DNA from 3 places in the Virgibacillus sp. DJP39 genome. Region 2 is predicted to be linked to each of the others. Evidence: riboswitches for the same ligand, from Rfam matches in the RefSeq annotation. Region 2 holds a riboswitch; each other region holds the start of a gene.

Region 1 (11,094 bases), on a different contig from region 2:
CTCTATGCATACACATTGTCTTTTCAATGTAGTGAGTGGTGAAGTAGGTTGTCCTGAAGCAATCCTGATCAGGGCAGTCGAGCCTATCGAAGGGATAGATTTGATGGCAAAAAGAAGACCTAAAGCAAAGAAACAAATTCAATGGACGAGTGGACCAGGAAAGTTAACGAAGGCTTTAGGAATCACAATGTCTGATTATGGTCATCCACTTAGCCAATCTCCCCTATGGATTTCAGACGGTAAGCAAATAAGCCCGAATCTTATTGAATCTGGTCCTCGCATCGGGATCCAAAATTCAGGCGAGGCAGTAGAATATCCATGGCGTTTCTGGGTAAAGGACAGCAAATTTTTATCAAGATGAAGGGAAGAATTACAACGTGAGTGAGAACCTTAGAAAAGATTCTATTCCTGCTTTTCCTTCATTTCCTTGTAGGCACTACAGAAATTATTATATGTTTCTTCCCCGAAACGATCTGCATTTTCTGAAAAAAATTCACTATTGGTTTGTTCCCTAGCTTCAACAAGGGTGCAACCGAGGGTATTCATTCGTAACTTGAAATATGACTTAAAATAATCCTTGCTTAATGTTGACCCATTTTTAATGACCAATGCTATCCCTCCTTTATCTCCCAGGAAAACTGAGGTTAGATAGAACGCATCAAGTGGACTACCGATTTCGTTTGTTCATATAGTAGTTCCTCAGCTTTGTTAAGACTCTCCTCCAGGGATAGTGGCTGGTTTATAATTGAAAAACAACCGGAAAATTGCCCACGCAGGCTATCAAGGTTTCCCGATAGGCTCCCTGAAATTAACACAACAGGAACGCGGTAGCTTTGCGCAAGTATAGCAATATAACCAGGTGCTTTACCGTAAAGTGTCTGTTCATCACTTTTTCCTTCGCCAGTTATAACCAGGTCTGCCTGTTTAATAGATGAATCTATTTTAGAGGCATCAGCGATTAATTTTGCACCCGAAACCAAACACCCTCCGATTGATAACATTGCAAATCCGATTCCACCCGCAGCCCCGGAACCCGCTACTTCTTGGTAAGACTGCCCGATTTCCGCTTCAATTAAGTCTGCGAACTCCTGTATCCCTTTATCGTACTGCTTAACTTGCTCTTCATCTGCACCTTTTTGTGGTCCATAAATAACACTTGCACCTCTGGGTCCACGTAATGGATTGTCAACGTCACAAGCCACGCGTATATCAAGTTCCCCAAGTCTTGTATCCATACAATCCAGACTTACCTTGTTAACCTCCAGCAGATCCTTTCCAAAACCACTTAGCTGTGTTCCATTCTTATCCCAAGCTCGTAATCCTAATGCTTGGAGCAGGCCTAATCCAGCATCATTAGTCGAACTTCCACCCAACCCAAGAATTATTGAAGTACACCCCTGTGCAAGCGCATCAAGTATTACTTCACCTACACCGTATGATGTTGTAATATCAGGATTTCGTTGATTAGATGGGATTAGATCTAGTCCAGCTATAGCAGCATATTCAATTATTGCTGTATTTTTGTCAACGATTCCATAGGTGGTTTCAATTTTATCACCTAATGGCCCTGTACAATTTATGGGTACACGTCTACTGTCAGACGACTCCAACAACGTTTCTAATGTACCTTCCCCACCATCTGCCATCGGTTTCTTGGTTACATTGCAGTTAGGAAAAATATCCAAAACAGCACGTTGCATAATATTTGCAGCCTGCGAAGCAGTCAAACTGTCTTTAAATGAATCCGGTGCAATCACTATATTTTTCATTGTAATGATACTCCCTTAGAGCTTTTTTTCTAATAATAAAGTTATTTTCAATATCTAGTTCTATTAACCAAAACATATGTTCTTGTTTATGTCAAGATTAAGCTTAAATACCTGTTTTTTTTTAACTTTATAGTACAACATTATAAATTACTAGTTGATCATTCCTATTCATTTTTAGAAAACTTGGCTTATCGCCAAGCTTTAATGGCAAAAGCCTTAGTTGCACTTATGCAGTAAGAAAAGATTTATACTTTCTTACCTGCTAAAATTAAAAAAACCACTAAGACTATCCTTAATGGTTTTCCTTAAAAATGTTATATCACCTTTACAAAAGTGACAAGATCCAGCCGATAACAACAATTGCGCCTATAATCATTAAAACAGTCCGAAGCATGAAATTCATCCTCTCATTCTTCATTAATTAGTGGTTATACTAAAATTACCCGAATTCGACTAATTATAAACTATAATATGTATATGCTGAACAAACGTTTCATATGTTACTTTTGAATTTCAAATAAATCATCCAGCTTACTCGTCATAAACGCATGAGCGTCCTCTACTCCCTTGTTATAAAATAGCGGTGCAATCTCTTCAGTAATAAAATCAAAAATTAATAAAGATGCTAAATGACTAATGTCTTCTCCACGTTCCTTTTCAAAATACCCCTTTATTAGCCCAGCCATGTCATCCTTTTGTTCTTTTGTTAGTTGAAACTTTGACTTCATCTAAATCCCCCTAAACTTGTTTTTATTCAGTATAACAATAATAGCATTTATAAAGCAGGAATTTGATGCATCATGTCGAATAAATAATTATTAGAGGAGGGTTTTAATGCAAACGTTTGATAATTTTAACTATGAACGCCCAAATCTAGGGAAAGAAAAAAGTGCGTTCACTAGTCTACTAAACACATTTAAGACAGCATCCTCGATTGAGGAAGCTAACAAAGCAATTAATGAAATTAACGAATTTCGAAATCATTTATCAACGCTGTTTAACCTTGTCTACATCCGCTCATCCATTGATACAAACGATGACTTTTATCAAAAGGAACGTGACTTCTTTGACGACATTGATCCCGAAATCAAAGAAATTAATACCGATTTCTACAAGGAGTTAGTCAAATCACCTTACCGTGATGATTTAGAAAAGCAGTGGGGAGAACAGTTATTCCAAATTGCAGATTTTGAAATCAAAGCATTTGATCCTAAAGTAATGAAGTTGCTTCAAAAAGAGAATAAGCTAACCTCTAAATATTCTAAGCTTGTAGCGTCAGCAGAAGTGGAATTTGAAGGGAAAACGTTAACTCTTGCCCAACTGAGTCCTTTTGCACAGGACAAAACTAGGGAAGTTAGAAAGAAAGCCGTTGAAGCAAGCGCTGGATTTTTTGCCCAGCATGCAGAGGAATTTGATACGATTTATGATCAACTGGTGAAAACCCGCCATGAAATCGCAACAACATTAGGATATAAGAACTTTGTGGAGTTGGGATATATCCGCATGCTTCGTATTGATTATGATGCTGGCAATGTATCTATTTTCCGAAAACAAGTTCGCGAATCCATCGTTCCTCTTGTTACAAAGCTTTACGAGAAACAAGCAGTACGAATTGGTGTTGATTCACTTAAAAGCTATGACGAATCATTTAAATTTAAAACAGGCAATGCAATTCCAAAAGGTACACCTGAATGGATTATAGAAAATGGAAAGAAAATGTATGAGGAATTATCAGCAGAAACAAATGAATTTTTCCATTATATGTTAGATCGCAAATTGATGGATTTAGAAGCGAAAAAAGGTAAAGAAGCTGGTGGATACTGCACGTTTATCGACGATTACCAGTCACCGTTTATTTTCGCCAACTTCAATGGTACCTCTGGTGATATAGATGTACTGACACATGAGGCAGGACACGCATTTCAGGTTTACGAAAGCCGTAATATTGGTATTCCTGAATATATCTGGCCAACCCATGAATCAGCTGAAATCCACTCCATGAGCATGGAATTTTTTACATGGCCCTGGATGGAATTGTTTTTCAAAGAAGATACGGAAAAGTACAAGTACTCCCATTTAGCAGATGGTTTACAGTTCTTGCCATATGGTGTTGCCGTTGATGAATTTCAACATCTCGTTTATGAGAACCCAGAGTGGTCACCAGATGAACGTAACCAGGCATGGAAAAAGCTCGAGAAAATCTATTTACCACACCGGGATTACGATGGAAATGAATACTTTGAGTCCGGTAGATTCTGGCAGCGCCAGGGTCATATTTATGATGTTCCTTTTTATTACATCGACTATACGCTTGCACAAATTTGTGCCTTCCAATTCTGGCAGCGCGCACAAGAAAATCATCAGTTAGCCTGGAATGACTACATAAAATTATGTCAACTAGGCGGTAAAAAGCCATTTCTCAGCTTAGTAGAATCAGCAAATTTGCAATCTCCTTTTAAAGAAGGAACCGTAGAATCTATAGTAGAGACTATTGAAAAATGGTTGGATTCAGTCGACGACAAATCACTTTAAGATTAGAAAACTTGGCTTATCGCCAAGCCTTAATGGCGAAAGCCCTAGTTGCACTTATGAATTAAGAAAGGACTTATTACTTTCTTACCTGCTAACAAAAGCGTAGGCGCCCGTTTATTGCCGTATGTCCTGTGCCCACGCAAAGTGGCGGTTTTAATCGAACATCCTTTATGAGATATAGGAAACATGAAGAGCGTAAGCTGTAGGACGTTCGACTAATGTCGAACTGTTATCGTAAGGAGGTCATGTGCGACACTAGGTAATGGGCGCTGGAGCTGGACGTGGCTGTTTAGGTGTCTTGTTAGAAAAAATAACCGCTACCCCCACTTAATAGAGGTAGCGGTTATTTTATTTGCCAGTACTCACACGACCAACCTGGCCGTCTTCAAGGCGAACTTTTATTCCGTGTGGATGAAATGAAGATTTTGTTAACAAATCCTTTACCACACCATTAGTCAGTTGACCAGTACGTTGGTCTTTTTTTAATACTACATCTACTTCCAGCCCCGGATGCACTTGATCCCGGTATCTTCCATCAACTGTCATGTTAACGACCCTCTCTAGCTAAAGCTAGTTTCATTATACATGAGAATCTTGCTTACTTCATCCACTCCGGCTTACCAAATCCTTTAAACTTCTCATCGATAATTTCTTCAAATTCCGGTGATTCAATAACTTCTTTGATATCCTTTGCCCAGTTTGTATCTAGATCTTTTGTATTTACAACTACCCTGTTGCGATAATCATCAGGCATATTTTCAAGAACCAATGCATCTAGTAAATCTAAATCTGCTGCTAGTGCATAATTCCCCGGTACTGCTGCCAAATCTTCAGTCTCAACGGTTCGCGGTAATTGCCCGGCTTCTACTTGTTGGAAAACAAGATTTTTAGGATTTTCAATTACATCATCAATAGTTGCACGTAGTGGATCAATATCGTCTTTAATTTTTATTAATCCAGCATCCTGTAGCATAATTAAAGTTCTTGCGAGATTAGTTGGATCGTTTGCAATTGTAATTGCACTACCATCCTCGATTGCTTCTAGTGAATCATATTTGTTTGAATAAACACCCATTGGAGCTGTTGGTACTATTTTTATTTCAGATAGATCCATGTTATGTTCTTTTTCAAAGGCTTCAAAATATATTTTATGCTGAAATAAATTGGCATCCAAGTCACCGTTGTGGAGCGCCTTGTTTGGTTGTATATAATCACTAAACTCCGTATTTTTAACCGTGTATCCTTTTTCCTCAAGTAATGGTTTCAATGCCTTTGTTACCATGTCACTATAAGGTCCGACCGTTGCGCCAAAATTGATTACCTTCTTGTCATCACCTGATCCACCAGTTGCACCCTCATTTGATCCACAAGCAGCAAGCACCAACACTATTAATAAAGTAAAAATTAATCCTAAACCTTTTTTCATTTTATAATTCCTCCCTTTTATCGTTTGTTTACTGCTTTTGCAATAAAGTCCCCTGTATATTGAATCACTTGAACTAGTACTATTAAGACTACTATCGTCGTGTACATTACTAAATCATCGTAGCGGTAATAACCATATCTTATCGCCAAATCTCCAATACCTCCGCCGCCAATTGCACCAGCCATCGCTGAATAACCGATTAAGCTAATTGTTGTAATTGTAAGGCCACTAATTATCCCTGGTTTTGCTTCAGGCAAGATAATATCCTTTATAATCATCCAAGGAGAGGCACCTACTGAAATCGCTGCTTCAATTACTCCTCTATCAATCTCCCTGGCTGAGGACTCTACTATTCTCGCAAAAAATGGAATAGCTGCAACGGATAACGGTACTGCCGCTGCAGTTGGACCAATTGTTGTCCCCAATATTTCGTTTGTAAAAGGTAACAGAAATATTAGTAGAATGATAAATGGAATGGAGCGAATAAGGTTTGTGACTATACCCGCAATACCTTTTACTACTTTATTTTCCAAAAAGAACCCTTTGTCAGTCACATATAACAGAATCCCAAGCGGAAGACCGATCACAATAGCAACAAGCAGCGCAATACCAACCATGTACAGTGTTTGAAAGAAAGCAGTATTTAACTCTGGCAAAATTTCAATCAACCGGCTAAATTCCATATTGAATCACCTCCACCTGTTTCACGCGATTCTCTAAATAAGCAATTGCTTTTTCCACTTCATCCTTACTTCCGTTCAATTCCATAATAAAGATTCCAAGTGGTGCATCCTGAATATATTCAACTTTTCCGTGTAAAATATTTCCGCTAACCTGAAAGCCCTGCAACATATCGGATACGATTGCTTCTTCAGCAAGCTTTCCTCGAAACTGAAGCTTTACTAGTGTACCCTCACACGCAGCCAGTAGCTTTTCAGGTAAAGTAAATTGTAATATAGTTTGAATAAAGTTTTTGGTTAGCTCCTCTTTTGGTTTTGAGAAAATGTCATATACGGGACCTCTCTCAACAATCCGGCCATCCTGCATAACTGCACAACGATGACAAATTTCTTTTACAACCTCCATCTCATGTGTTATTAAAACCACTGTGATGCCAAGTTCTGTATTAATTTTTTTCAATAAAGCCAAGATGGACTTGGTAGTGCTGGGGTCAAGTGATGACGTTGCCTCGTCACACAATAGCACTTTCGGATTATTCGCAAGCGCCCTGGCAATACTGACTCGCTGCTTTTGACCACCGCTTAGCTGAGCTGGGTAATGATTAACTTTGTCAGATAAACCTACTAATTCCAGTAGTTCTATTACTCTATATTTACGACTGACCTTTCCAATTCCCGCTGCTTTTAATGCAAATGACACATTTTCAAATACTGTTTTAGAAGCGACTAAATGAAATCCTTGAAAAATCATTCCGATTGATTGTCTTGCTGTTCGCAACTCTCTTGGTGACAACGTTAGTAAGTTAACACCGCCAACAAGGACAGCTCCTGAAGTTGGACGCTCCAGAATGTTCATACACCTGAGCAACGTACTTTTACCAGCACCACTGTAGCCAACAATCCCGTAAATTTCACCTTTGTTGACTTCCAATGAAACACGATCAACACCAACTACTTGTTGATTTTTTGTAAAATAAATCTTTTCTATATCCTGAAGTTCAATCATCAGCTGTCCCCTTTCTTGTCTCACTCTAAAGATTGGAACGTAAAAACCCCTCTTCCATAATGAAAGAGGGGTTGATTGTTGTATTCAATCCTTATCTCTCAGAATGGTAAACTTCATTCTGCAGGAAGTAGCACCACTCCAAAAGGAAGGTTGCTGTGACATTAACGGGCCTGATCCCTCCGTCACTCTGGATAAGATATGTAGTTGTTGTAAAAATTAATTAAGACTAATCATATAGCCGTTTGATCCGTTTGTCAATAACCTTTTTCAGAAAACTTTCAGCTCGCCTATTCTCCTGGCTGCCTCTGTCAATCTAGCTTCGTCTGCCAGCAATCCTACTCTGACGTAACCTTCCCCAGCAGCTCCAAACCCATTCCCTGGTGCTGTAACAACATGGGCTTTCTCCAATAATAAGTCAGCAAATTCCTCTGAACTATATCCTTCTGGTACTGGTAGCCATGCAAAAAACGTTCCTTTTGGAGCCTGTACCTTCCAGCCGAGCTCATTTAGTTTCTCGATGAAACAATCACGTCGACTTTCATAGATAGATACCAACTCCTCAACCGTATCCTGATTACCATTTAATGCCTCGGCTGCAGCATATTGTACACCACCGAACAAACTCACAAACAAATGATCCTGGATTAAGTTGAGACTCTCAATTACTGAGCTGTTCCCCACTGCAAACGCAACACGCCACCCAGCCATATTATAGGTTTTTGACAATGTATACATTTCTACACCAATGTCCTTCGCTCCCTTTGTCTGCAAGAAGCTCTGTGGTTTTTGACCATCAAAGCCAATTGAACCATACGCAAAATCATGAAGAACACAGATATTATTTTTTTTGGCTACAGAAACTGTTTCATCGAAAAAAGCTTTTGTTGCAGTCGCAGATGTCGGGTTGTTCGGGTAATTTAAAAACATCAATTTAGCTTCTTGAAAAACATCCTCAGAAATTTTTCTGTAGTCAGGCAAAAAATTGTTTTCCTCAAGCAGAGGCATTAATTCTGTTTTTGCATTTGCCAGTGCAATCCCAGACATGTAATCTGGATAACCTGGATCGGGCAATAATGCCAAATCACCAGGATTTAACAAACATTGACTTAGTTCTACGAGTCCAGATTTTGCACCAAATAATAGTGCTACCTCCGTTTCTGGATCTACCTCAACTCCATACTCCCTTTTGTAAAAATCCGCCATTGCTTTTTTCGCATATAAAAAGCCCTGAAAAGGAGAATATTTATGATTAATCGGATCTTGCGCTGCATCACGCAAAGCTTCTACTATATTCTCTGGTGTAGGTAAATCAGGATTCCCTTGCCCCAAATTTATTACGTCATGTCCCTCACTTTTTATTTGCTGAACCTTTTTTACAAGCTTCGCAAAAAACTGTTCAGGCAGCCGCTTTAATGTATCGGATTGCTCAAATTTATGCATTTACGTCACTTCCCCACTTTACTAATTGTAACTAATAATAGACTTGGTTGAAAAGTTTGTAAAGAAGGAAAAAGAAGCGACTAGGATCAAACAAAAATTTTGAAGAAATACTTCACCACTTGCTATATAACAATCAGTTCATTACGATTTCCGGTACTTAATATGCAAATCAATTACTGCTTCCCTTGTCGGAATCATGTTATAAAACAAGCAATTGTGATAGAATAAACTACATCTTAAACGAAAAAAGGAGATAACATGACTTACCATACACTATTTTTAGACATAGATGGCACTATTTTACGCCCCGACCATACAGTAATGGACTCAACTAAAGATGCTATTGAACAAGTTAAAAAGCAAGGCATCGATGTTTTTATAGCCACAGGACGTCCGCTTCATGAGGTTTATGGACTAGCCGAGGAATTAAAGGTGAACTCCTTTATAGGCTACAATGGCGCATTCGCTATCCACCAAAAAAATACATTAGTTAACGAGCCAATGAATTCCCAAACAACTGATTATTTTCTTGAGACCGCTCGTAAATTCCAACATGATATCGTCATTTATACAAGTGAGAAAAATTACTATACATCACTTAACTCCGATGCAACGAAAGCATTTATTGATGCATTTCATCTTAAAGAGAATGAACAACTTAGACCTGAACATCAGATAAACGATAAAATTCTCAGTATGACGCTGATCAACTTTGACGATAATGATTTAAAACATTATTCCACAGATGATGACTTGTATATGTCGCCAGTGAACGTAAATGGAATCAGTAATTGTTATGATGTCATCAGAAAACAGGTTAACAAAGGCGAAGCAATAAAAGTTATTCTGCAGAAATTTAACCAAACAAAAGATGGCGCAATAGCATTCGGTGATGGAATGAACGACAAAGAAATGCTTCAGGAAGTAGGCGAAGGTTTTGCCATGGGAAACGCACACCCCGACCTATTTCCCTACGCAAAACAACGCACAACAACCGTAACCGAATCCGGCATCTACAACGGCCTAAAACAACTAGGCCTTGTTGAATAATATGGTGCCTGGCACTTTTTCCATTTATTACCATAATTTTATCAAACGGAGGAACCTATGCTAACTTTTGAAGAAAAACTGACTGTAGTTAATAAATTTCCTGAATTAAACCGCAAGGACATATCAATGGGACGTGTGAATTTCCATTATGAAAATAGTGCTATCGACAAAAAAATAGTTGTTCATAACTTACATCCTAACGGCAATGGTTTTGTTTACGCCAAGAAAATTGGTGGCTACAAAACAGATAGAAATGGGATGATAAATGTTCGGGATTATTCAGAAAAAGAATTGTTTGAAATCATCCAGCAGGCCATCCAATCCCTTTCACCAGAGGCAAATACGGAAGTAATTCCGGACGATGAAAGCTGGATAAATGCAAATGAACAAACCTTGTTGCTCACTTATGAAGATGGATTATGGAACGTTTATGCAGGGCAAAACCTTGACGGATCTTTCCATTCCTATAAACAAGCTATACAATTCTTAGATGAAGAAGGATTTGAAAGAGCATTGTAAAAACAAAAGCGAAAGCAACGTATGATCTGCGTCCATGCCACATTGGGTAGTTTGGTTTTACCACCCTAATGTGGCATGCTTAATTGAACACACTTAAATAGATAAGCGTTAGTGAATTCACGTTCACTTATCGTAAAGAGGTCAATGCGCTTCACCAGGTAATGTTCGGGCGCATGCGCTGGACGTAACTGATTATGCACCTTAGTTTATCTACAGCCTAAAATTTTATAGTTTTCCTAAACAAAACTGGGTAATTAAAAATCCAGTTTTGTTTGAGTGTAAAAACAATTGTCTCAGTAACTTTTTTGGAAAATTCGGGTGCGCCTGTCACTTTCACCAATTATCCAAAAGTCCAAACTCTTTTGCAGATTACTCATATAATGATTTGTAAAAAGATGACATGTAGGGGGACAATTTTTATGAAAAATTACTTAAAGTGGTCGGAGGTACCTTATGCCGGAGAATCAAATCTACCTAATAATCCAGTTACACCTGTTGCAGGTTCCTGGCCATTATTTTATTTGAAAAGAGATGAACATGGAAGCTACCTTGATCCAAATGGTGAAAAAATGGTACTTCCGATAAAAAATCCTAATGGTATTAATTTTGAGAGAGAGTTGTTAGCTGTCAAGCATACCTTAAGAAATCTTACTCCGCTTCAGGAAAAGATTG
Region 2 (11,094 bases):
AAGGCGTCGTACATACATACGGAAATCACTGGTGGAGTGCGACTGGATCTGCACTTAACATCGGAATTCATGCAAACGACAAATGGCTGGCGGCCTTGCCATTATTTCATATCGGAGGTTTCTCACTCCTGTTAAAAAGTGTTATTTATGGTATGCCTATATACTTGTTGGAAAAATTTGATGAGCACAAGGTACATCATGCAATTATGAACCGTGATGTTACGATTGTTTCTGTTGTATCAGTAATGCTCCAACGGCTAACCGATTTACTTGGTGAGGAAGAATATCCTGAATCATTCCGTTGTATGCTTTTAGGTGGCGGACCAGCACCTAAAGGATTGCTCGAAAAGTCAAAAGCAAAGCAAATTCCTGTTTTTCAATCCTATGGCATGACAGAAACATCATCACAAATTGTAACACTTAGCCCTGGAGATGCACTTCGAAAACTTGGTTCTGCAGGGAAGTCTCTTTTTCCTGCACAGCTGAAAATTGTAGACCAGGATACTGATGGTGTCGGTGAGATAGTCGTTAAAGGCCCTATGGTTACAAGAGGTTATTACAAAAATAAACAGGCCACAGATAATGCATTGCAGGAAGGCTGGTTATCAACTGGTGATCTAGGTAGATTGGATGAAGAAGGGTTCCTTTATGTTGTAGACAGAAGAAAGGATTTAATCATCTCGGGTGGAGAGAATATCTATCCATCAGAAATCGAAAGTGTTCTTTCGGGTATGGAAGGAATAAATGAGGTTGGTGTGACAGGGGTAGAGGATTCGAAATGGGGACAAGTACCAGTTGCATTTGTTGTTCTAGATGATGAATCTATTTCTGAAATGGATGTCTTTAAATTTGCATTGGAACATTTAGCAAAATATAAAACCCCAAAGAAGATTTATTTTATACAAGAATTACCACGAAATGCATCCAACAAGCTGTTACGAAAAAATTTACTAAAGCCAAGTTCATGAAACATAAAAAAACGTTCGGATTGAATAATCCAAACGTTTTTTATGATTTCTAATTAAGAATAGTATTATACAGACTCTGCTTTTCTGCCGTTATCCACAACTTTTACTTTTTCAATTACTTCTCTTTCAAGTTGAGTTGTTTTTATTTCTAATCTTTTACCAATTAAAAATACATCAATAAGTGCCCAAAAACCTAGTCCTCCAAGAGTGAATAACATACCTAATGCATAACCATTATCACCAAGATAAAAACGATGACCACCGATAACACCTGTAAACCACCATAAAACGTACATAACTAGCTTATTCTTTCCTCGTCTTTCAACTTCTGCATCAACCATTGATAGTTGTTCTGCAGTTAAATCTCTTTTTAAGATTAAATTATCCATACCTAATTTCCCCTTTTAATAAAATTTATATTAACTATGCTGTCTACAACATAGTTAATACTAAGTTGTTTTGTGGTTCTTTTTATCTTTTTTCGTTGTTTGCCCATGTGCTTTTACCCAAAATTATTGCAAATCCTGCACATCTTTTGGACAAGGTTTTTTGATTGATGTAAATCGAGGTATTAATACCAATATTTTACTTTTATTTACATAATATAACACTATTTGATGAAATTAGATATAAAATTTATAATATTTGAGAAATGTTTAAAAATAAGCCAGGAAAATAATATAATACCAACGTATTATTTAATTATTATCCAAATAGGGAAAACAAGTTCACACACAAAAGTTTAAAAACTAATTGATAAAGATTCTCAAAATCATTGACTAATTGATAAAAAAATAATAAACTATAAATACATTAATTTTTACGAGGAATACGTTCAAACATGTAGTTTTTCATGTGGGATGTAGGGGAGTGATTCCAATGCAAACATTAAAAGCGCAAGACTTAACTCTTGGTTACGGTGAAGATATAATCATAGACGATCTAAATATAGAAATACCTAAAGGCGAAATCACAGTATTTATTGGTGGCAATGGTTGTGGGAAATCAACATTACTACGTTCATTGGCCCGTTTACTGAAGCCCAAGGGTGGCGATGTCGTTTTAGACGGTCAGGACATTGCTAAACTTGGTACAAAAGAGGTTGCAAAAAAGCTCTCGATTCTTCCACAAAGTCCTGTAACGCCAGAAGGATTAACGGTAATGGAGTTAGTTAAGCAGGGACGTCATCCATATCGTGGCTTTTTAAAGCAATGGTCAAAGGACGACGAAAGTGCGGTAAACAGAGCATTGGAATCAACGAATATGCTTGAACTCCAAGATCGTTCTGTTGATTCATTATCAGGTGGTCAACGTCAACGGGCATGGATTGCTATGACCTTAGCTCAGGAAACAGATACTATTTTATTAGACGAACCTACTACTTACCTGGATATGACGCATCAGATCGATGTACTCGATTTGTTGTTTGAATTGAACGAAAAAGATGGTCGGACGGTTGTTATGGTATTGCATGACTTAAACTTGGCTTGTCGCTATGCACATCATGTAGTAGCAATTAAGGATAAGAAAGTTTATGCACAAGGTAAACCAGAAGAGATTGTTACCTGTAATTTAGTACATGATGTTTTTGAAATGAAATGTGACGTGACATTTGATCCAATGTTTGGTACACCAATGTGTATTCCTCATGGAAAAGGACGTTGTATTTTCGCTAATAGAACGCAGGAAGCAACAAAACAAACCGTATAATACTAAGCTGGTATTGAGGCATCGCGGATGCTTTATATGCCAGCTTTTTTAGTTCATTCTGCTAAATATTTTAATTTCCATACATGCTTCCCTCATTTTTAGCCAAATTAATGGGTAGGAGGTGCAGAATGGAAAAGAAGAAGTTTTTTATTAATATGGGAACACAAGAGATATCACAAGTTAAATCTGGTAACAATGAAAGTTTTATCATCCATGCAACGGGGGATGAGGTTACATTACTCAGAGAAAAAATGAACGACATGGATTCAGCGAATACCCGAGCTTTTTTTCGTGCCCATGTACCTATTATGTCTTATCACAATGATCAATCAAATGATGATTATGATATGGGGATGACGGGTGCGTTTCAAATGATTTACGAATTGGGTAACGATCAGACAAAGGCACATATAGAATCAATGGGGGTTTTATCAGATAAACATTTGTAGTAATCTATAAGTAACAGTGAAAATGTTTGGATGAATGTGAGCACATACGAGGTGTTTCTAAGAAAAGTAGTTTATACTAGCTGTTTAAAAGGAATATAGATATAGAAGATAATTAATGGGGATAAAGGCAGCTGAAAAAATGAATACATTCAGAGATTATTATAACAATGAAGTTAAATTAACATTTGAAGACCACTATTTTTCCAAAGAACCAAAACATGTATGGGTTATTTGTAATTACAAAAACAAATGGTTATTAACTAAACATAAGGACAGGGGCATGGAATTCCCTGGTGGCAAAGTGGAAGAAGGCGAAAGTGCTAAACAAGCCGCAATACGAGAGGTTAAAGAAGAAACTGGCGGAGTAGTAGAACAAATAAGCTATATAGGTCAGTATTATGTTGCAGGCAAGGGCGGAACTGTAATAAAAAATGTTTATTATGCAATTGTAAGTGAGCTAGTGAGCCAGCCTACTTATTTCGAAACAGATGGACCAGTTTTGCTAGAGGCAGTACCTGTTAATGTACAATTCAATTCGAGGTTTAGCTTTATTATGAAAGATGATGTACTTACGCATTGTATGAAAAAAATTAAAAAAGAATATTTATCTTAAACAACGACTCCTGATTTGTACTTGGAGTCGTTGTTTTACTTTGAATTAAAAAGTCACTTGTAGCTAAACACGTATTAAAAAAACTACCAGTCTCAACGGGGGAGACTGGTAGTTCATTATTAACCTTTATAAAGTGGACCCGCTTGCGTAATCTCTTTATCAGCCTTTGTAAACTTCTTGAAGTTTTCGTGAAACTTTAAGGCCAGTTTTTTTGCTTCTGTTTTATATGCTTCTTTATCTTCCCATGTATTCTTCGGGACTAATACCTCGTCAGGAACCCCCGGCACGTGCATTGGTGCCTCTAGACCAAAGATCTCGTCTTTAGTTGTTTCGGTATTGTTTAACTCACCCTCAAGTGCTGCATGAATCATAGCTCGTGTATAAGCAAGCTTCATTCGATTTCCTACACCATATGAACCACCAGTCCATCCGGTATTTACCAAAAACACATTTGAGTCAAACTGATCAATTTTTTCACCAAGCATTTTTGCATATGTTGAAGGAGCAAGTGGCAGGAATGGTGATCCAAAGCAAGCTGAGAATGTTGCTTGTGGTTCTGTTACTCCACGCTCTGTTCCAGCTAACTTGCTAGTATAACCACTTAAAAAATGATACATTGCCTGTTCTTTTGTCAATTTGCTGATAGGAGGCAGTGTACCGGATGCATCTGCAGTCAAAAAGATAATTGTATTGGGATGTCCCGCCACACTTGGAGAAACAATGTTATCAATATTTTCTAAAGGATATGCTGCACGTGTGTTTTCAGTTAAAGATGTGTCATCGTAATCTGGAACTCTTGTTTCTTCATCAAAAACCACGTTCTCTAACACAGAACCAAAACGGATGGCATCGAATATTTGTGGTTCTTTTTCCTGGGACAGGTTTATGCACTTCGCATAACATCCGCCTTCAATATTAAATACACCATTTGGACTCCAGCCATGTTCATCGTCCCCGATTAAGCGGCGGTATGGATCAGCAGAGAGTGTTGTTTTACCTGTACCGGATAGTCCGAAAAATAATGCAACATCACCTTCCTGGCCCACATTCGCTGAACAATGCATGGATAGTATTTCACGCTGTGGCAAAAGGTAGTTCATCACTGAGAAAATAGACTTTTTAATTTCACCAGCGTACTCTGTTCCCCCGATTAAAATAATACGTTTTTTGAAGGAAACAAGTATGAAAGTTTCTGAATTTGTTCCATCTACTGCAGGATCAGCTTTATACGTAGGTGCAGATACTACCGTAAATTCAGGGTTATGGGATTCCAATTCTTCTTCATCTGGTGTAATAAATAATTGTCTTGCAAATAAGTTATGCCATGCATATTCATTAATGACTTGAATAGGCAGGCGGTAATTTTTATCTGCACCCGCAAATCCTTTAAATTGAAATAATTCATTTTTTTCCTTAAGATAGTTAATAACCTTATCATAAAGATTTTCAAATGACTCTTCATCAATCGCCTGGTTAACTGGGCCCCAATCAACAAGGTTTTGACTTGTTTCATCTCTAACAATGAATTTATCTTCAGGTGAGCGGCCTGTGTATGTTCCAGTTGTTGCCTGAATAGCACCTGTTGAAACTAATGTACCTTCATTGCGATCTAATATTCTTTCTACTAAACGAGGTACAGTTAAGTTTTTTTTCACACTGTTAAGTGATGTTAATTCCTGTAATTGTGATGACTGTTCCACCGATTTCATATAAACATACCTGCCTTTTTTGGATGGATTTTTTAATTTTAAATTTTTATTAAATCTCGACTTATGATTGTAAAAAGTTTTAAACTTAAAAAAGAATTTGTCAGTATTAAAAACTAATTTCCATTAGTATAACACATTAGAAATATTATTCCATACTAATTTATGTTTTTGTGGAGTTAGTTGTAATTTTTTTCTAATTTGATTGAATAAATTTGACACTGGAGTCTGATTTCGGTACGATAAATTCTGAACGGATACTCTCTTATTCAGAGTTGGTGGAGGGACAGACCCTATGAAACCCAGCAACCATCACTTTGGTGAAAAGGTGCTAACCTGATGCAAGGATCTTATCCTTGAACAATAAGAGGAAATGGCCATTAAACCTTTCCTCATGAACACAGGAAGGGCTTTTTTTGTTTAAAGTTGTTCAAAATTGAAGTGTTTCATTATAGAGAGCATTACTGCTAATCAATGAAGTAGCACTTTTTTAAGAATTTTTGAACATCCTCATAAAAGGACCTTGATGTAACAATAGTTACTAGAATTTTTTATACTGGAAAGACAGAGATCCGTAACACATTATAAAGGGAGGATTTAGCCACATGGCTACAAATCGTCGTTTATTTACATCCGAATCTGTTACTGAAGGACATCCTGATAAAATATGTGATCAGATATCAGATTCTATTTTAGATGAAATTTTAAAAAAAGACCCATTGGCGCGTGTTGCGTGTGAAACAACCGTGACAACTGGATTAGTACTGGTATCAGGTGAAATATCAACAAACACGTATGTAGATATTCCAGCCATTGTCCGACAAACCATTAGAGATATCGGATATACCCGAGCCAAATATGGTTTTGATGCAGACACTTGTGCTGTTCTTACTGCGATTGATGAACAATCGGCTGATATAGCAGGAGGAGTAAACACTGCATTAGAAAGCCGCCAAGGCACGATGTCAGATGATGAAATAGCATCAATCGGTGCTGGGGATCAAGGTTTAATGTTTGGATACGCTTGTAATGAAACAGAAGAATTAATGCCACTTGCTATCTCGCTAGCACATAAACTTGCGAAGCGGTTAGCTGACGTTCGAAAGGATAAGACACTTTCCTATCTTCGTCCTGATGGAAAAACACAAGTGACTGTCGAGTATGATGAAAATGATAATCCTGTAAAAGTGGACACCATCGTAATCTCTACTCAACATCACGAAGACCTTACGACAGAACAGATTGAAAAAGATCTGATTGAACATGTGATCCGCCCTATGGTTCCTGCTCATTTACTAGATGAAACAACAAAGTACTTTATTAACCCAACAGGCCGTTTTGTAATTGGTGGACCACAAGGTGATGCAGGTCTGACTGGACGTAAAATAATAGTCGACACATATGGAGGATATGCTCGCCATGGTGGAGGTGCTTTCAGTGGTAAAGATTCAACAAAAGTGGATCGCTCCGGGGCTTACGCAGCAAGATATGTTGCTAAAAATATTGTAGCCGCTAAACTAGCGAAAACCTGTGAAGTGCAAGTTGCATATGCCATTGGTGTAGCAGAACCAGTTTCCATTGCTGTTAACACGTTTGGGACTGGAACAGTTAGTGAGGATGATCTGGTTCAAGCGGTCAGGAAGTTATTTGATCTAAGACCAGCCGGAATTATCAGGATGCTTGATTTACAAAAGCCAATCTTTAGAAATACTTCGGCTTATGGACATTTTGGTCGCACAGACATCTTGTTCCCGTGGGAAAAGACAGACAAAGTTGAAGAATTAATAGCATTGACTAAAAAATAATGTATAGTAAAAAGCGTCACGACACTGTTACATAAAAGTCGTGACGTTTTGTTGTATTATACTTCATTTGGATCATCTAAAAACCTGCTTTTAATGTCGGGGGAAGGAATCATACAACTATCTTTTTTACCGAACCATTTGTATCTGTTAGTAGCAATTATATTATAAAAGAAATCTCTTAGGGATTTTGGAACAATAATAAATATATAAAGTCCTTTCCATAAGCCTGTTAAATTTCTGCAGACACGTAGAGCCGCAGAAGATTTGTCATAGCATCTATTTGCTTCAATTAATATAAAACTATCCACGTTCTGAGGAATATGATGTTTTTTAAGTAATTTTATTCCTATATCACTTTGCAGGGAGGCAAACTTATATATTCCAGTTGGATCCCTTTTAATAATGAATTGAACACTACGGTCACAGAAGTTGCATTCCCCATCGAATAATAATATTGGACCCATTTTAAAACCACCTTATAAGGATGTATTATGTTTATAATATTGTCCTTTTTCCACATATGTTTTACGAACACGTTCCATCTCTAGATAATCTTCGTCGTTGAGCTCACGAACTACCTTGGCTGGTCTTCCCAATGCGAGCGTGCGTGGTGGTATTTTTTTACCTGGTGGGACAAGACTTCCTGCTCCTAGAAAGGCATGTTCACCAATCTCGGCACCATCCAGAACAAGAGATCCCATACCAATTAGAGCGTTTTTACGAACAACTGCAGAATGAAGGGTTACCTGATGCCCAATTGTAACATCGTCTTCAATTATAACTGTATTATTCGGGCTTTGATGAACCATTGAAAGATCCTGTATACTAACCCTATTACCTATTCTTGTGGGGGCGACGTCTCCCCGGATGACAGTTTTAAACCAAATACTCGTTTCTTTACCAATTGTAACGTCACCAGTAATTAAAGCATCTTTTGCAACAAAAGCCGATTCGTGAATTGTTGGTGTTATATTTTTGTAGTGGTGTATCATTTGTGTCCTCCTAAAAGTTTAGTGTATAAGTAGTATAACAAATATTTTTAATTGGGAAGGAGGAAATGGTTTGTCGTATCGTGTCCCGAGGTCATCATTGGTATTAATGGGTAAAGTTTATGTGAAAATTCTCCCGCAGGTACATAAAGAACTGACATATTGGAAAGACCGTGCTGAGCAGATACCTAACGGTGAATTACGTATGCAAGCACTAGCAAGTATTTCCTCCAAACGATTTCACTGTCAAGGTGGGGGAGTATATGCCATTTTGGCTGGCGACAAGTGGAAAGATGCAATTCGGTTTATCGTGGCTTATCAGACCATCAGTGATTATTTAGACAACCTTTGTGATCGAAGTACATCTCTTGATCCTGCTGACTTCCGCTTAATGCACCAATCAATGATCGATGCATTAACCCCTGGAAATCCGGTAGGGAATTACTACAAATTACGAGACGATCGGAATGATGGTGGTTATTTAAATGATCTTGTTAAAACATGTCAACAGATAGTGTACAAATGCCGGGATTATGAAGATATTCAGGATGTTTTAGTATATTTATGCAGTCTCTATGGTGATCTGCAAGTACATAAGCATGTAACAGAGGAGGAAAGAATCCCAAGGCTGACCTCATGGTTTAACAAAAACAAACATGAAGCCCCAGAGTTGAGATGGTATGAATTTTCTGCGGCAGCTGGTTCAACACTTGGGATTTTTTGTTTAGTTTCCTATTCATTAGCAGGGAAGATGTCAGAAGAAATGGGCTCGGCTATATACCATGGATATTTCCCATATATGCAGGGACTACATATTTTACTGGATTATTATATTGACCAACAAGAAGACCAAACAGAAGCAGATTTAAACTTTTGCTCATTTTATGTTAATCAATCAGAAATGAAGGAACGATTACGTTTCTTTATTAAGGAAACACGTCAGTATGTGAGGCAGTTACCTGATCATATGTTTCACCAGATGGTGCAGAATGGCTTAGTTGGATTATATTTAGGTGATAGAAAAGTTCATGGTTTGATCGGCGGTAGAAGTATGAGGAAAAAACTGCTTGGTGCATGCGGTCGACAAGCGAAATTTTTCCATTGGAATACCCGGATGTATTACAAGCTAACTGAGAATAAAAAACAACCTGAGTAATTAAACTCAGGTTGTTGAATCTAAGCGATTTTTTATAAAACTTTACTTAAAAATGCTTGGGTACGTTCATGTTGTGGGTTGCTGAATAATTCTTCTGGTACGTTTTGTTCTACTATTAAGCCTTCATCAATATACAAAACCCGATCTCCAACCTCTCGTGCAAATCCCATTTCATGTGTTACAACTACCATTGTCATTCCTTCAATAGCCAACTGTTTCATAACCTCCAGGACGTCTCCAACCATTTCTGGATCCAGTGCGGAGGTTGGCTCGTCGAACAACATAATTTTAGGGTCCATCGCAAGCGCTCTTGCGATGGCGACACGCTGTTTTTGACCACCTGATAAAGAACCAGGATAGCTGTCAGCTTTATCGCTTAAGCCAACTTTAGCTAAAAGTACTTTAGCTTTCTTCACTGCTTCTAATTTTGAAGTACCGCGTGTTTTCATAGGGGCAAGCGTAATATTTTCCAATACCGTTTTATGTGGAAAAAGATTAAACTGTTGGAAAACCATTCCTACTTCTTCACGAACCTTATTAATATTAACACTGTCATCCGTAATATCATTACCATCAATAACAACCTGACCATCAGTTATTTCCTCCAGGCGATTTAAGCAGCGCAGAAAAGTACTTTTACCTGATCCTGATGCGCCAATAACACAAACTACTTCTTTTTCCTCAACGGAAACACTAATATCTTTTAACACTTCAAGACTTCCGAAAGACTTTTTTAGGTTTTTTACCTCAATCATTGTCATCGTAATTCAAATCTCCTTTCAAGATAACTAGAGAGTAGGGATAATAGATAAATAACAATGAAATACATAACCCCAACCGCTATCCATATGCTAAAGGCTTCAAATGTTCGAGCAATTACTACCTGTCCTTTTTGGGTTAAGTCGGCAATGCCGATAACAGAGAGTAAGGAGGTATCCTTAAGGCTTATTATCCCTTGGTTAGTGAAAGTTGGAAGCATTCGCCTAAATGCTTGAGGTAGTATGATATGGCGCATGTTCTGCGTGTTTGTTAACCCTAGTGAACGGGCAGCTTCCGTCTGTCCTTTGTCCATAGATTGGATACCAGCACGGATGATTTCCGCAAAATATGCAGCAGCGTTGATTGCAACTGTAATAATACCCGCAGTTGTACGATCTAGGGAAATAAATTCTAACGAGTTAAGCCCGTAATAGAAAAAGAATAACTGAACCAGTATTGGGGTGCCACGAATTGCATCGATAAATATTTTGGCAATCCAATTTAGGATCGTCCATGGGGATAATCGCATTAACGCCATTATTAAGCCAAATATAAATCCTAAGATTATTGCTATAATAAATATGTACAGGGTTACTTTTAGACCTTCCCATAAATATGGGAGGGATTCAATGATGATTTCCATTTACTTCAATCCCATCTAATTAAAATGGCACGCTTTAAAAGCGCGCCCTAATAAAATTTTATTAATTACTCTCCAAGATACGTATTAAGTATCTCATCATATTCGCCGCTTTCTTTGAGAGCAGCTAATCCATCATTTATTTTCTTAAGAAGCTCGGCATTTTCGCCTTTAAGTACAGCGATACCATAATTGTCTCCGTTTAAGCGATCTCCTACAACTTGTAATTCAAGGTCACTTTCGGCAATTGCATAAGAAATGACCGGGTAATCTTCAATAAGTGCATCAGCTGTTCCATT
Region 3 (11,094 bases), on a different contig from region 2:
GATATGCTTCATTATCAAATTTGTTATTATTCAAAAGTATACTAGTCGACTGCAGTAAATGTTGCTTTGATTCAGAATCCAACTTTTCATGATCTTCTATCTCATCAATTGCTCGCATACACAAATACGCCGAAGCTACCGTTTCTTTTAAAGTAGGCTTCAAGAGACTAATTGGTATGTAAAATGTTCTACTTGTAAGCTTTAGTGTGTGCATGGCTTCTTTTTGCAATTTTGTTCTGTCTCTCAACTTTTATCCTCCTTCGTAAACTACGAGGTATAGTTAAGTATAACAAAAAATTCGACTAATTTATATCTTCATTTAGTAATCCTTTTTTCGATCCCTCGGTTGCAATTGTTCTCTTTCCCATGCAATCCCTTGATCAATCGCCATTTTCTTAGCTATCTTCGGTGCCAGCCACAGCGGTGGAAGTAATAAAATTGACACAGGTACAGCTGTAATGACAATTGAATTCTGGATAGAGGTTATACTGTTTTCACCAATAGTCAGTATCATTATTGTTGTAAGCCCGAATATTAGTGCCCAGAATACACGCAGCCATTTTTGAGGATGGTCATTTCCCGTCAATGTAACCGCAATTGTATAAGACATCGTATCTGTTGTTGTAGCGACAAATACAACGGATACTAATAAGAAAGCCACAGCCATAATTACACCAAACGGAAGTTGGTCCATGATGGCCATTACTGCTGCCGGCATACCTGCTTCGTTTAACGCGTTTGAAATAGATCCGGGGTTTTCTATTTCAAAAAATACACCTGTCCCACCGACAATTGAAAACCAAAAATTACTGACAAGCGGAGCAACAATGGAGACTGCAATAATTAGATCTTTAATTGTCCTCCCTCGGGATATACGGCTTATAAAAATAATGAGCATTGGAGCGTAGCCAATGAACCATCCCCAGAAGAAGATTGTCCAATAACCAAGCCAGGCGCTATCACCTCGATACATACTCATTGTAAAAAAGTTTTGCAGACGGAATCCTGTTCCCCCAACAAATGAATCAATAATAAATAACGTTGGACCAATTACTAGTAGAACCCCGGCCAGCAAGATTGTCATTCCAATATTAATTCTACTTAAAAATAGTATTCCTCGATCTACTCCTGTTGCAGCAGAAATTGCAGCAATTGCTACCAGTACTATAACAACAACAATACTTACTGTTACTGTATTAGGGATACCAAACAAATGATTGAGACCATATGATATCTGTAACCCAAGAAAGCCAAGAGGCCCCAATGTACCAGCTACTGTTGCCACAATTGAAACAATGTCAGCTGTTGAACCAAGTATACTTTTCTTATATATTTTTTCTCCGAATATTGGATACAATAATGCCCTTGGACGTAAAGGATAGCCCTTATCGTAATGAACATACATTGTCACAATTGTTGCAAGAGTCCCAAGTATGGCCCAAGCCAAAAATCCCCAGTGCATAAATGATTGTGCAAATGCAGCCGGAACATTACCTGATCCACCGCCAAATAATGGAGGTGTATCCATGTAATGGAACATTGGTTCAGCAGCTGCCCAGAATACACCACCGCTTGCCAGTAGTGTACACAGAATCATGGCCACCCACTTATAATAACTGTACTTTGGTTTATCCTGATTACCCAAACGTACCTTACCATACTTTGAGAAGGCTAAAAATATTCCAACAAAAAAGTTTCCAAGTAATAATAACTGCCAATAAGCTCCAAAAAATTCTACTGAATATCCAAATAGTTTTGTAATTGTATTACCAACCATTGTGCTGTCTATAAATGATAAAAGGATAAACGCTATTAAAAATCCACCACTTACTATAAATACTGTCATATCTAATTTAGGTTTTTCGTTGTTTGGCACGTTTTTCCTCCTAATATACTTGCTCGTTTAAATTACACAAGATATTATTATAGGTGGTGACTAGGTATAACGTCAACTCCCAGACACTATAGGATATATGTAAATATACGAAACAATTCCTATTCATTTGGTTTATAACTCTGTGTTTATCTTTTCCACATACTTTGGGTATATGCATTGCCACCTTGGCTTTAGTGCACATTTTAAAGTTGCCTAAAGTTCCTAAAAACAATGAAATCGTGTATTTTCGAGCATCAACTATGTAAAATCGAGTGCCAAACTATTTTTTCGAGCACCTAGCAGCGAAAAACGCGCACCAACCTGTTGACGCTCGATTTCCGGCGTCTGGTGCTCGAATTCTGCTTTCAGTGCTCGATTTCCGACAATCAGTGCTCGATTTCTACGTTTATCTTCACTACATACCAGGAACATATAATTTTATTGTAAGGATCATAGTAATATTGGTTAATCACAGTTCCAACCATTAAAGAACATACTGTGATATCATCTATTATCCGCGGAAAAATACGATCAATTTATAGTCTTTCAAAAGAGGTTTACTTAAGTAGACTTTCAGCAGACAAATGCTTTGACAAAGCTTGTTGCATTGTACTATACGTTTTAACTTCTGAAAAGTTGACTCCCAACGTGACCATGGTTTGGGCAACCTCAGGACGAATACCGGCAAGGACAGCCTTTACCCCTACCATTTCTAACGATTGAATAATTTTATAAACATAATGTGCCACCATTGTATCTACAACAGTTACGCCAGACAAATCAATGAACAAATGTGTCAGGTCTTGTTGTGTTGATTCGCGCAATGCAGTTTCCAATAAAACATCGGCACGAACAGTATCAACACCACCTATTATTGGTAGAACAGCTACACCTTCTAAAACAGGAACTACCGGAGCGGAGAGTGTTAAAAAGTTTTCTTGCGCTTCCTCTAATATTCCTTTATAGGATTTAACATACTCCGTACTGTAGGCGTAGACAGCCTGATCAAGTATTGGATCGAGCTTACGGGCTACTTCAAAAACAGTTTCAGTAGACAGGTTGTAACGTTTAACAATCTCCTCTATCCTGCTCCATAACAGTTGTCTAATTTTTGATGTGCTTTTTAATGATTCATCCAAAGCAACGCCATAAGTAATAGCCTGTTTTCCTGTCACTTCACCCCAGGTAGTAATGCGATTCATTACTGCTTTTATCGAATCCTGGCTTAAACCATCTGCAATTATCTGAACAATTTCTGCACGAATTTCAAGTGCTTGGTCTGTATCATTGTCTAATTTTTCAGCCATTTCCCGTGCAATATGATACTTCATTTCACCGATTTTATTGCCTATTAGTTCAACTTGCGATTTATAATTTAAAGACATAATGAATCCACCTCGATTTTTTATATATACTATACCTTATTATTAAAAACCTCTCAATTAACAATTATGAAACATTTATTTCCATGTATGAATTTTGTCATACTACTAAACCCTATACTATAAAATACGTATTAAAATGGAGTGGAAAACGATGGACATGCATTCAGATGAAATAATTAATTACTTTGACCAATCAATTAATGATTATAAACAAGGCAGCACACGAATGGAAAAACAATTTCCGGAAATGACAAAAGGCTATTTCAACTTCACGCAAGCATGCTTTGAGGAAGGATCAGTTGCAAAAAAGGAAAAACAATTGATCGCACTAGGGATTAGCATCTATTCCCAGGATGAATACTGTATCATTTATCATGTAAAAGGTGCTGTTGAGCATGGTGCGACCCAAGATGAAATCATGGAAACAATTGCTATCAGTGCTGCACTGGGTGGTGGCGCTGCATTTTCACAGGGCGTTACCTTAACCATGGACACATTTGACTATTATTCCGATAAAAAAATGGAACATTAAAGGTTACCCCTGATTAATACCCACCTCACCCGGTGGGTATTTGTCTGATGATGATTCTTTTTTCACCCGGCTTTTTCTTCGCGCCCAGATTAAAAATACATCTCATATATGTTTCCAACCTTACAAAAGTAGTATTTTCATATATACTTAGCTCGTAGGAAATAAAAGCATAAAAGGTGGAATTAACGTGGTAGAAAATAATAAAAATAACGAATTGCCTCCCAAGACATGTTCTATTGAACGATTAATTACTGTTCCTCAAGATATTGAAAAAGTAATAAATGGCACAAAAACGGCTACTCGAAGAAATGGTAGATATGCAGATGTTGGTGAAATTATGAAACTTGAAGATCATAGGTTCGTAGTCGAAAATGTGTATCCTCAAACCCTTGGTGAATTAACTGACCATCACGCAAAGCAAGAGGGATACGAGACTGTAGAAGAATACAAAAACTCTATATTGTCATCACATCCCGGTATGCCATGGACACCGGAAATGAAAGTATGGGTACATGAATTTGCTCAAGTAAAAAATTAAATTTCTTAAATTGAAAAAGAACGCCTGTCCAATCTAATGGGCAGGCGTTCTCTTATAACCTAATACTTATTGCTCTGAAGGTTCTTCATCTAAGTCCGGCTCTTCCGCATCTGCTCCTGCATTTCCAGTCTCTTCTGATGGTTCTTCATCTACATCCGGCTCTTCCGCATCTGTTCCTGCATTACCTTCTTCTTCCTCAACAACATTATCTTCATTTGTTGTGTCTTCCTCAGCACAACCAGTTAGTACAAGTCCAGCTCCCAGTGGTAAGGCTAATAATAAATGTTTTAAATTCATATTATCGACTCCTTTTATTAGTAGTTATATTATTCTTTAACCATTATATAATTTAATTAAACATAGGCTCTTTTTACTTATGAACCATATATATTTTCCATCCATCTGATAACCTGATAATTACTCCTTAGATGGCTCCTCATCCAGGTCAGGCTCTTCTGCATCCGCTCCAAGATTACCATCTTCTTTAGGCTCTTCATCTAAGTCAGGTTCTTCTGCATCTGCGCCGACATTTCCATCGCCTTCTTTTGGTTCCTCATCTGGGTCCCACTCTTCAGCATCCCCACCGGTTTCCGCTTCACCGATTGTTTCGTCATTAGTTTTACCTTCTTCGTCTTCAGCACAACCAGTCAGCGTTAAACCGGCTGCCAATGGAATAGCTACTAATAAATGTTTTTTATTCATGGTATCAACTCCTCTAATTACGCTTATACTATCCTGTCCCCACATAAAAAAAATCTAAACATGTCACGTGTTTTTACAGGTTTGTATCTCTTTTTACACACTGGATTTAACGTACATTTGCTGTATTTTTCTCCAAATATTTATAAAGCAAAATCTGGATGCGCAAAAAGTTGATTCTTTAGTCATGAATTCTGTTATAATTGAGATACGGCTTTATTATAATCAAGACAACTTTTAAATAACTACACTTTATACTGATTTTCTGTTATAATAATGTGCTTACAATATCATTCAGGGGGAAAACTTTTTGGCAATTGAAATAGGTAGTAAGGTAGAAGGCAAAGTAACAGGTATCACCAATTTTGGAGCGTTTGTAGAATTACCTGGAGGTTCAACAGGTCTTGTTCATATTAGCGAGGTCGCAGACAGTTATGTAAAAGATGTTAACGACCACCTTAAAGTAGGAGATCTGATTGAAGTTAAGGTGATTAGTGAAAAAGAAGGAAAAATTGCCTTATCCATCAAGCAAACTGTCGATCGACCACAACGCCAAACGAGGAACAAAGACAATAGATCTAAGGGTAACTTCAAACCAAAAGAAAACTTTGAAGATAAAATAAGTAACTTTTTGAAGTCTAGTGAAGAAACTCAGTACTCTCTTAAACGTAGTACAGAGACAAAACGAGGCGGCAGAGGTGGAAGACGCGGATAAACCCGTTCCTTCTAGTAGATAAGGCAGGCCATTACATAATGGCCTGCCTTATCTTTTCGCTATATTCAGTTCGTTCGTTTAAAGCTTTTATAAGATCACCCATAGGAGTTGGATTTATTTAAACCCCAACAACTTCACTACGCCGCTCCATCTGCACAACGTCACGCCAGACACCATCCAGTTTCCCAATTCTTTCCTGAGTCCCCATTTTACGAAAACCCAGCTTCTCATGTAATGCCATGCTATTTTTATTTTCCGGGAAAATCCCAGAGGTTAACGTCCAAAATCCATTTTCCTCACTTGTTTTAATCAATGCTTCAAGAAGTCTACTGCCTAGCCCTTGACCTACGCTTTCAATCCGCAAATATATACTCACCTCCGCTACACCTGCATAAGCGGCACGAGATGAAGCAGGAGTCAATGCTGCCCAACCGACCACTCGATCCCCTTCACGTGCAACCAGCCTGCAAGATGAAATATGATCACGGTCCCACTCTTCCCATGTAGGAACTTTTGTCTCAAAGGTTGCATTTTTTGTATCTATTCCTTCTTGAAATATCGCAAGCACTTGTGTTGCGTCACTTTTGCGCATCGTATCCATTAATAGTGTCTTCATATTAAGCTCCTAACAATAGTGGTATTCCAATAGCACCAGCAATGATGATTAGAATTATTATCCATGATAACGGGTGTGCCCAGTTATTTGTCCAACCGACTCCAAAACGTTTCTCTAAAAAGATAGAGGGATCATTTCTATTATAGTAAAATACCCCTAGCTTCCAATACTGATCATCATCTCTATCAATCACTTTGCCATTTTGTCCCGTACTTGTTTTCAGGCGACTGCCACCCTGCCCTGTTGTAATTGAGAGCACAATTGCCCATACAGTTAATCCAATTGTCAATACAAGTGGGGCAATAACCAGTACCTGTTGATTTATTGTGAAAATAAAAGAAAATTGGATAATAGTAAACAAGATTGTCGTAGCAATTCCGGTACTTATTATATATGCGGACCATCTGCGCCTAAAAATAACATTTTTACGCATGGATTCTTCCGGTTGCTCGGCATTCACTTGTTGCTTTGCTTTAGAAATCATGGTGTTTAAAAAGATAAACAATAGCGTTAAATAGATCTGCATAATTGGCATGACCAATAACGTACGATATGATTTAGTTGAGTAGTTGGTCACATCTCCACTAAAGTTATATTGCATCGGGATTTTCTCAGGTATTCGTTCATAAAATCGAAACGTGATAAAAATTGATGCAAATGCAATAATAAAAGATAAGACAAACCAAAAATTCGAGTACGTAAGCTTTTGATCACGAAATTGAGTATTTACTACAAGCCTTTGCGACTTTTTTTCTGACCAGTTCTGACTCTTCTTCAACACCTTCATCTCACGATGGAACTTAAGGTAAATTAAAAAGCTTGCCACAATAAATACGGCAATTACTAGTGAAAAAAGAATGCTCATCGTTTCCTCATTTTCAATCGAGGAGCCCAGGACAAGAAATATAATTGCTACGACTGCACTCAATATACCCGTCAAAAAAGCATATTGTTTCCGCATCTTTTTTAAGCCTGTGCTGTTATAGACATCTTCTGGAATTGACACACCAAAGCTTTCTGTCTTTCTGGTCCAATATGGAATAAACATCAGGGATATAAAGACCGGAACCAAAATTATCAAAAGTAAAAAAATCATCATTGCATTCATTCCTCGCCACCTTCTTCCTCTTGAAATTCACGATACAATCCCTTACACAGTTGTATAAATTCCTTCTCACTTATATCCCGGCATACGGATTCTGCTATTAACGGATGCAGTATATGTTTAAGCTGTTTTATATGATCACTATCCGCTTTAGGCACACCATCAGGATGAACAACAACACCCTTTTGACGATGGATTAAGATAAATCCTTCCTGTTTCAACTGCTGATATGCCTTGTTTACTGTATGAAGATTTATTCCAATATCTGCAGCAAGTGAACGCACGGACGGCAATCCCTCACCTGGCAGAATTTCTTTTCTTGCTATACCTGCTATTATCTGGTTTTTTAACTGCGTATAAATGGGTTCTGTTGCTTCTAAATCAAGATTGATATACACATTGAACCACCTCATTCTTTTTTTGCACATCTGTTATATAAACAGTATAACAGATAGCACAAAAAACGAGAAGAAAATAGTTTAATAAACTGTTAAATTTTCCAGCTTTTCTTCCACTTTTTGTTCCCTGACAACAATCCTATACACCCCATTAAAAGTAATCCAACCCTTGTATATGTAAATTTAAAACGGTATCGAAGAAATAATATTGCGTAAAATCCTGATAAAAAATACGAGATATGAAACACCTATGCTTCCATGAAAAAAACTCAGTTCTGCCAGTACACCAAGCGCTATACAAATTATTAGAAAGAACCAATCACTCTTATTAGTTTGAACATCCATTCCTACCCCACCTTATATTGTTATTCTATATACTTAGTAGTTCTATGTATACAAACAAAAAAATATATTTAACAGACTAGAGGGATTTGAGATTTCATTACAAGGACTAAATAGCCCCCGTTTATACTGAAGCCTTTCTTCCCCATTGGTAGCCAATCCAGCTTACCGGGTAAAGAAACCCAGTTGTTATGACGCATGCAGCTATAAACGGCACACTCAGAAGAGGTTGAAACCATTCAAGTGGAATAAGCTTAAAAATAGTTAAATACATCAATACTAAATTAGGCACAATTGATATTACAAAGGTTTTCCTTAACAACTTATGCCCTCCATGACCAAATTCCCTACCAATCTCATAGCCAATTAAGCTCCAGAAAAGGATATAGGCAAACATTATGATGGAAGGCATCGCGGTAAGCCTTAACCATATTAAATCAATCCATTTCCATTTAAAAACATTATAGCTTAACGTTAATAAACTACCACCTATAAAAAAGCCAATATTGACTAGAATAAATAGCCACTGTGTCCTTTTTGGAGTAGCAGTTGCTTCTTCTTTCCAAACTTCCGCAATTTCACGTGGTGATCCTGTCTTGAGACAATTTTCTCGTACTTGTGTCCCTCTTCTACCGACTCTTCCTGTAATAGCTCGTAAACGTGCATCTCATAGTCTGCCAGTATTTTCTGTTTATCGGGGTGATGGCCAATCTCTTATCTAATTCCTGGAAAAATTGCTGATTCACTAAACTCATGATTCATTTCTCCCAATTAAATTATTCATTACCTGTACATAACGATGCCATTCGCTCGTTTTCTCATCTAAAATCTTTTTTCCTTCTGTTGTAATTCGGTAATATTTACGCGCAGGCCCCTTTTCCTGATTTTCCCAATAAAACTCAATATACTCTTGTTTTTCAAGCTTGTGCAGTGCTGGGTAAAGTGTACCCTCTTTCACCTGGAAATGGTGATCACTTCTTCTATCCATTTCCTTCACCAATTCATACCCGTACATATCCCGATCATTCAACAGCTGGAGTATAAGAAGAGATGTACTTCCTTTTACTAATTCGCGATTAAACATATTTTATCACCACCTACCTAGTATTATGAGGTATATATAAGTTTACTATATAAAAATCACATAATTTTGTAAAGTGAAACAAGGTAATTGATTTATTTCCTAGTTATCTGGTATGATTACTTTAATTGAATATTCTTATGAAGAGCGGTGGAGGGAATGGCCCTATGAAACCCAGCAACCCTTTGATCTTTTCAAAAAGGTGCTAATTCCAGCAGAGCGATTGCTCTGAGAGATAAGAGAAGCTAGTCACAAAACTTCTTCTTACCGAAGAGGTTTTTTTAGATAGTAAAGAAATTAATAACTGCACAAGCCATTTTAAAAAAACAGGGGGATAAACAGCATGAAATATGGTTTTTGGTTACCTATATTTGGGGGATGGCTACGAAACGTAGACGATGAAAATATGCCTCCAACTTTTGAATATGCTAAACAAGTCGTACAATCTGCGGAAAAATGGGGATATGATACTACATTAATTGCTGAATTATATTTAAATGATATAAAAGGAATTGAACATGATTCGATAGAAGCTTGGTCAACTGCTGCTGCACTTGCTGCTGTTACCGATAAAATTGAGATTATGGCTGCAGTTAGACCCGTTTTTCACAACCCTGCTGTCACAGCTAAAATGGCTGCAAATATCGACCATATTTCTAATGGCCGCTTTACTTTAAACGTTGTTTCAGGCTGGTGGGAAGAAGAAGCACGGCAATACAACGGAGACTTCACAGAGCATGATGAACGCTACAAACGAACAGAGGAATTTTTAGATGTATTAAAAGGTATGTGGACAGAAAAACAATTCAACTATAAAGGTAAGTTCTATGAGGTTTCAAATGCCCACTTGGAACCAAAGCCTGTACAACGACCAAACCCGATTTTATATGCAGGTGGCGAAAGTGAGCGTGGAAAACAAGTAATTGTGGATGCGTGTGATGCCTATGTAATGCATGGCGGAACGGTTGAAGAGATCAAAACCAAAGTGGAAAACATGAAAGCACTACGAGCAGAAACTGGTAAAGAACCCCTACAATCATTTGGTCTAGCTGCATATATCATTTGCCGCGATACCGAAGAAGAAGTCGTGGAAGAGTGGAAGAGAATTACCGATATGAAAGAAACAAGTGGTTACTCTGGATATGAGGATTTCGTTGGTAAATCACAGCTTGAACAACAAGTTAAACTGAACGATTACTCGGTCTCTAACAGAGGATTACGTCCCAATTTAATCGGTACACCTGAGCAAATTGCGGACCGCATTATTGAGTTTGAAAATATTGGTGTAGATCTTTTACTTCTACAGTTCTCACCTCAATTAGAAGAAATGGAAAGATTCTCAAAACAAGTAATGCCTTTGGTTGAAGAAAAGCGGAAGCTCCTTGGTCAGGGGTGACTTTAAAGAAAGCTTGCATGATAAAATAGGAGGTACTAAACATGAGTGAAAAAATTTATGTAATCCATGAAAATAATGAATGGACAGCACATTTAATAAAGCGATTGGAAGAATTAAACCTTCCTTATGAAGAGTGGCATTTAGATAAAGGCACTGTTGATTTATCTAAAGTTCCACCTGAAGGAGTCTTTTACAGCCGGATGAGCGCTTCTTCCCATACACGCGGCAATAGATTTGCACCTGAGCTCACAGAAGCCGTACTATCATGGCTTGAACGCCATGGACGTACAGTAGTTAACGGCAGTCGTGCACTCCGCCTTGAGGTAAGTAAAGTAAACCAATATACAGCACTAGATATTGCTGGTGTTAAAACACCGAAAACAATTGCGGCTGTTGGGAAAGATGAGATTA

Evidence for each region. A riboswitch is a leader RNA that binds a small molecule or an ion and turns the genes downstream of it on or off. The one in region 2 is predicted to bind S-adenosylmethionine.
Region 1: linked by a shared signal. The riboswitch ahead of ACOI1D_RS03205 (methionine ABC transporter ATP-binding protein) and the one ahead of metK (methionine adenosyltransferase) in region 2 are both predicted to bind S-adenosylmethionine.
Region 3: linked by a shared signal. The riboswitch ahead of ACOI1D_RS10420 (LLM class flavin-dependent oxidoreductase) and the one ahead of metK (methionine adenosyltransferase) in region 2 are both predicted to bind S-adenosylmethionine.

The regions. Positions count from the first base shown of each region.
Region 1 covers NZ_JBMERP010000005.1:668-11,761, forward strand. The annotation lists gene ACOI1D_RS03165 (DNA-3-methyladenine glycosylase) at 1-361, shown strand, start outside; gene ACOI1D_RS03170 (hypothetical protein) at 403-609, opposite strand; gene ACOI1D_RS03175 (glycerate kinase) at 645-1,769, opposite strand; gene ACOI1D_RS03180 (DUF2164 domain-containing protein) at 2,270-2,497, opposite strand; gene ACOI1D_RS03185 (M3 family oligoendopeptidase) at 2,604-4,301, shown strand; gene ACOI1D_RS03190 (YwbE family protein) at 4,650-4,847, opposite strand; gene ACOI1D_RS03195 (MetQ/NlpA family ABC transporter substrate-binding protein) at 4,900-5,727, opposite strand; gene ACOI1D_RS03200 (methionine ABC transporter permease) at 5,745-6,410, opposite strand; gene ACOI1D_RS03205 (methionine ABC transporter ATP-binding protein) at 6,400-7,413, opposite strand; SAM riboswitch class I at 7,502-7,611, opposite strand; gene ACOI1D_RS03210 (pyridoxal phosphate-dependent aminotransferase) at 7,681-8,853, opposite strand; gene ACOI1D_RS03215 (HAD family hydrolase) at 9,112-9,903, shown strand; gene ACOI1D_RS03220 (hypothetical protein) at 9,961-10,422, shown strand; gene ACOI1D_RS03225 (vanadium-dependent haloperoxidase) at 10,842-11,094, shown strand, end outside.
Region 2 covers NZ_JBMERP010000003.1:131,720-142,813, forward strand. The annotation lists gene ACOI1D_RS02535 (o-succinylbenzoate--CoA ligase) at 1-968, shown strand, start outside; gene ACOI1D_RS02540 (TM2 domain-containing protein) at 1,034-1,357, opposite strand; gene ACOI1D_RS02545 (ABC transporter ATP-binding protein) at 1,848-2,678, shown strand; gene ACOI1D_RS02550 (hydrolase) at 2,807-3,127, shown strand; gene ytkD (RNA deprotection pyrophosphohydrolase) at 3,267-3,740, shown strand; gene pckA (phosphoenolpyruvate carboxykinase (ATP)) at 3,860-5,449, opposite strand; SAM riboswitch class I at 5,709-5,816, shown strand; gene metK (methionine adenosyltransferase) at 6,052-7,251, shown strand; gene ACOI1D_RS02570 (thiol-disulfide oxidoreductase DCC family protein) at 7,308-7,715, opposite strand; gene ACOI1D_RS02575 (gamma carbonic anhydrase family protein) at 7,728-8,243, opposite strand; gene ACOI1D_RS02580 (tetraprenyl-beta-curcumene synthase family protein) at 8,314-9,396, shown strand; gene ACOI1D_RS02585 (amino acid ABC transporter ATP-binding protein) at 9,429-10,157, opposite strand; gene ACOI1D_RS02590 (amino acid ABC transporter permease) at 10,154-10,798, opposite strand; gene ACOI1D_RS02595 (transporter substrate-binding domain-containing protein) at 10,864-11,094, opposite strand, start outside.
Region 3 covers NZ_JBMERP010000026.1:3,893-14,986, forward strand. The annotation lists gene ACOI1D_RS10350 (squalene/phytoene synthase family protein) at 1-247, opposite strand, end outside; gene ACOI1D_RS10355 (BCCT family transporter) at 320-1,846, opposite strand; gene ACOI1D_RS10360 (STAS domain-containing protein) at 2,434-3,261, opposite strand; gene ACOI1D_RS10365 (carboxymuconolactone decarboxylase family protein) at 3,419-3,793, shown strand; gene ACOI1D_RS10370 (ASCH domain-containing protein) at 3,981-4,331, shown strand; gene ACOI1D_RS10375 (hypothetical protein) at 4,398-4,628, opposite strand; gene ACOI1D_RS10380 (hypothetical protein) at 4,749-5,033, opposite strand; gene ACOI1D_RS10385 (S1 domain-containing RNA-binding protein) at 5,341-5,745, shown strand; gene ACOI1D_RS10390 (GNAT family N-acetyltransferase) at 5,864-6,361, opposite strand; gene ACOI1D_RS10395 (DUF1648 domain-containing protein) at 6,363-7,469, opposite strand; gene ACOI1D_RS10400 (GntR family transcriptional regulator) at 7,466-7,864, opposite strand; gene ACOI1D_RS10405 (hypothetical protein) at 8,048-8,209, opposite strand; gene ACOI1D_RS10410 (hypothetical protein) at 8,331-8,603, opposite strand; gene ACOI1D_RS10415 (PadR family transcriptional regulator) at 8,958-9,290, opposite strand; SAM riboswitch class I at 9,423-9,529, shown strand; gene ACOI1D_RS10420 (LLM class flavin-dependent oxidoreductase) at 9,631-10,683, shown strand; gene ACOI1D_RS10425 (ATP-grasp domain-containing protein) at 10,725-11,094, shown strand, end outside.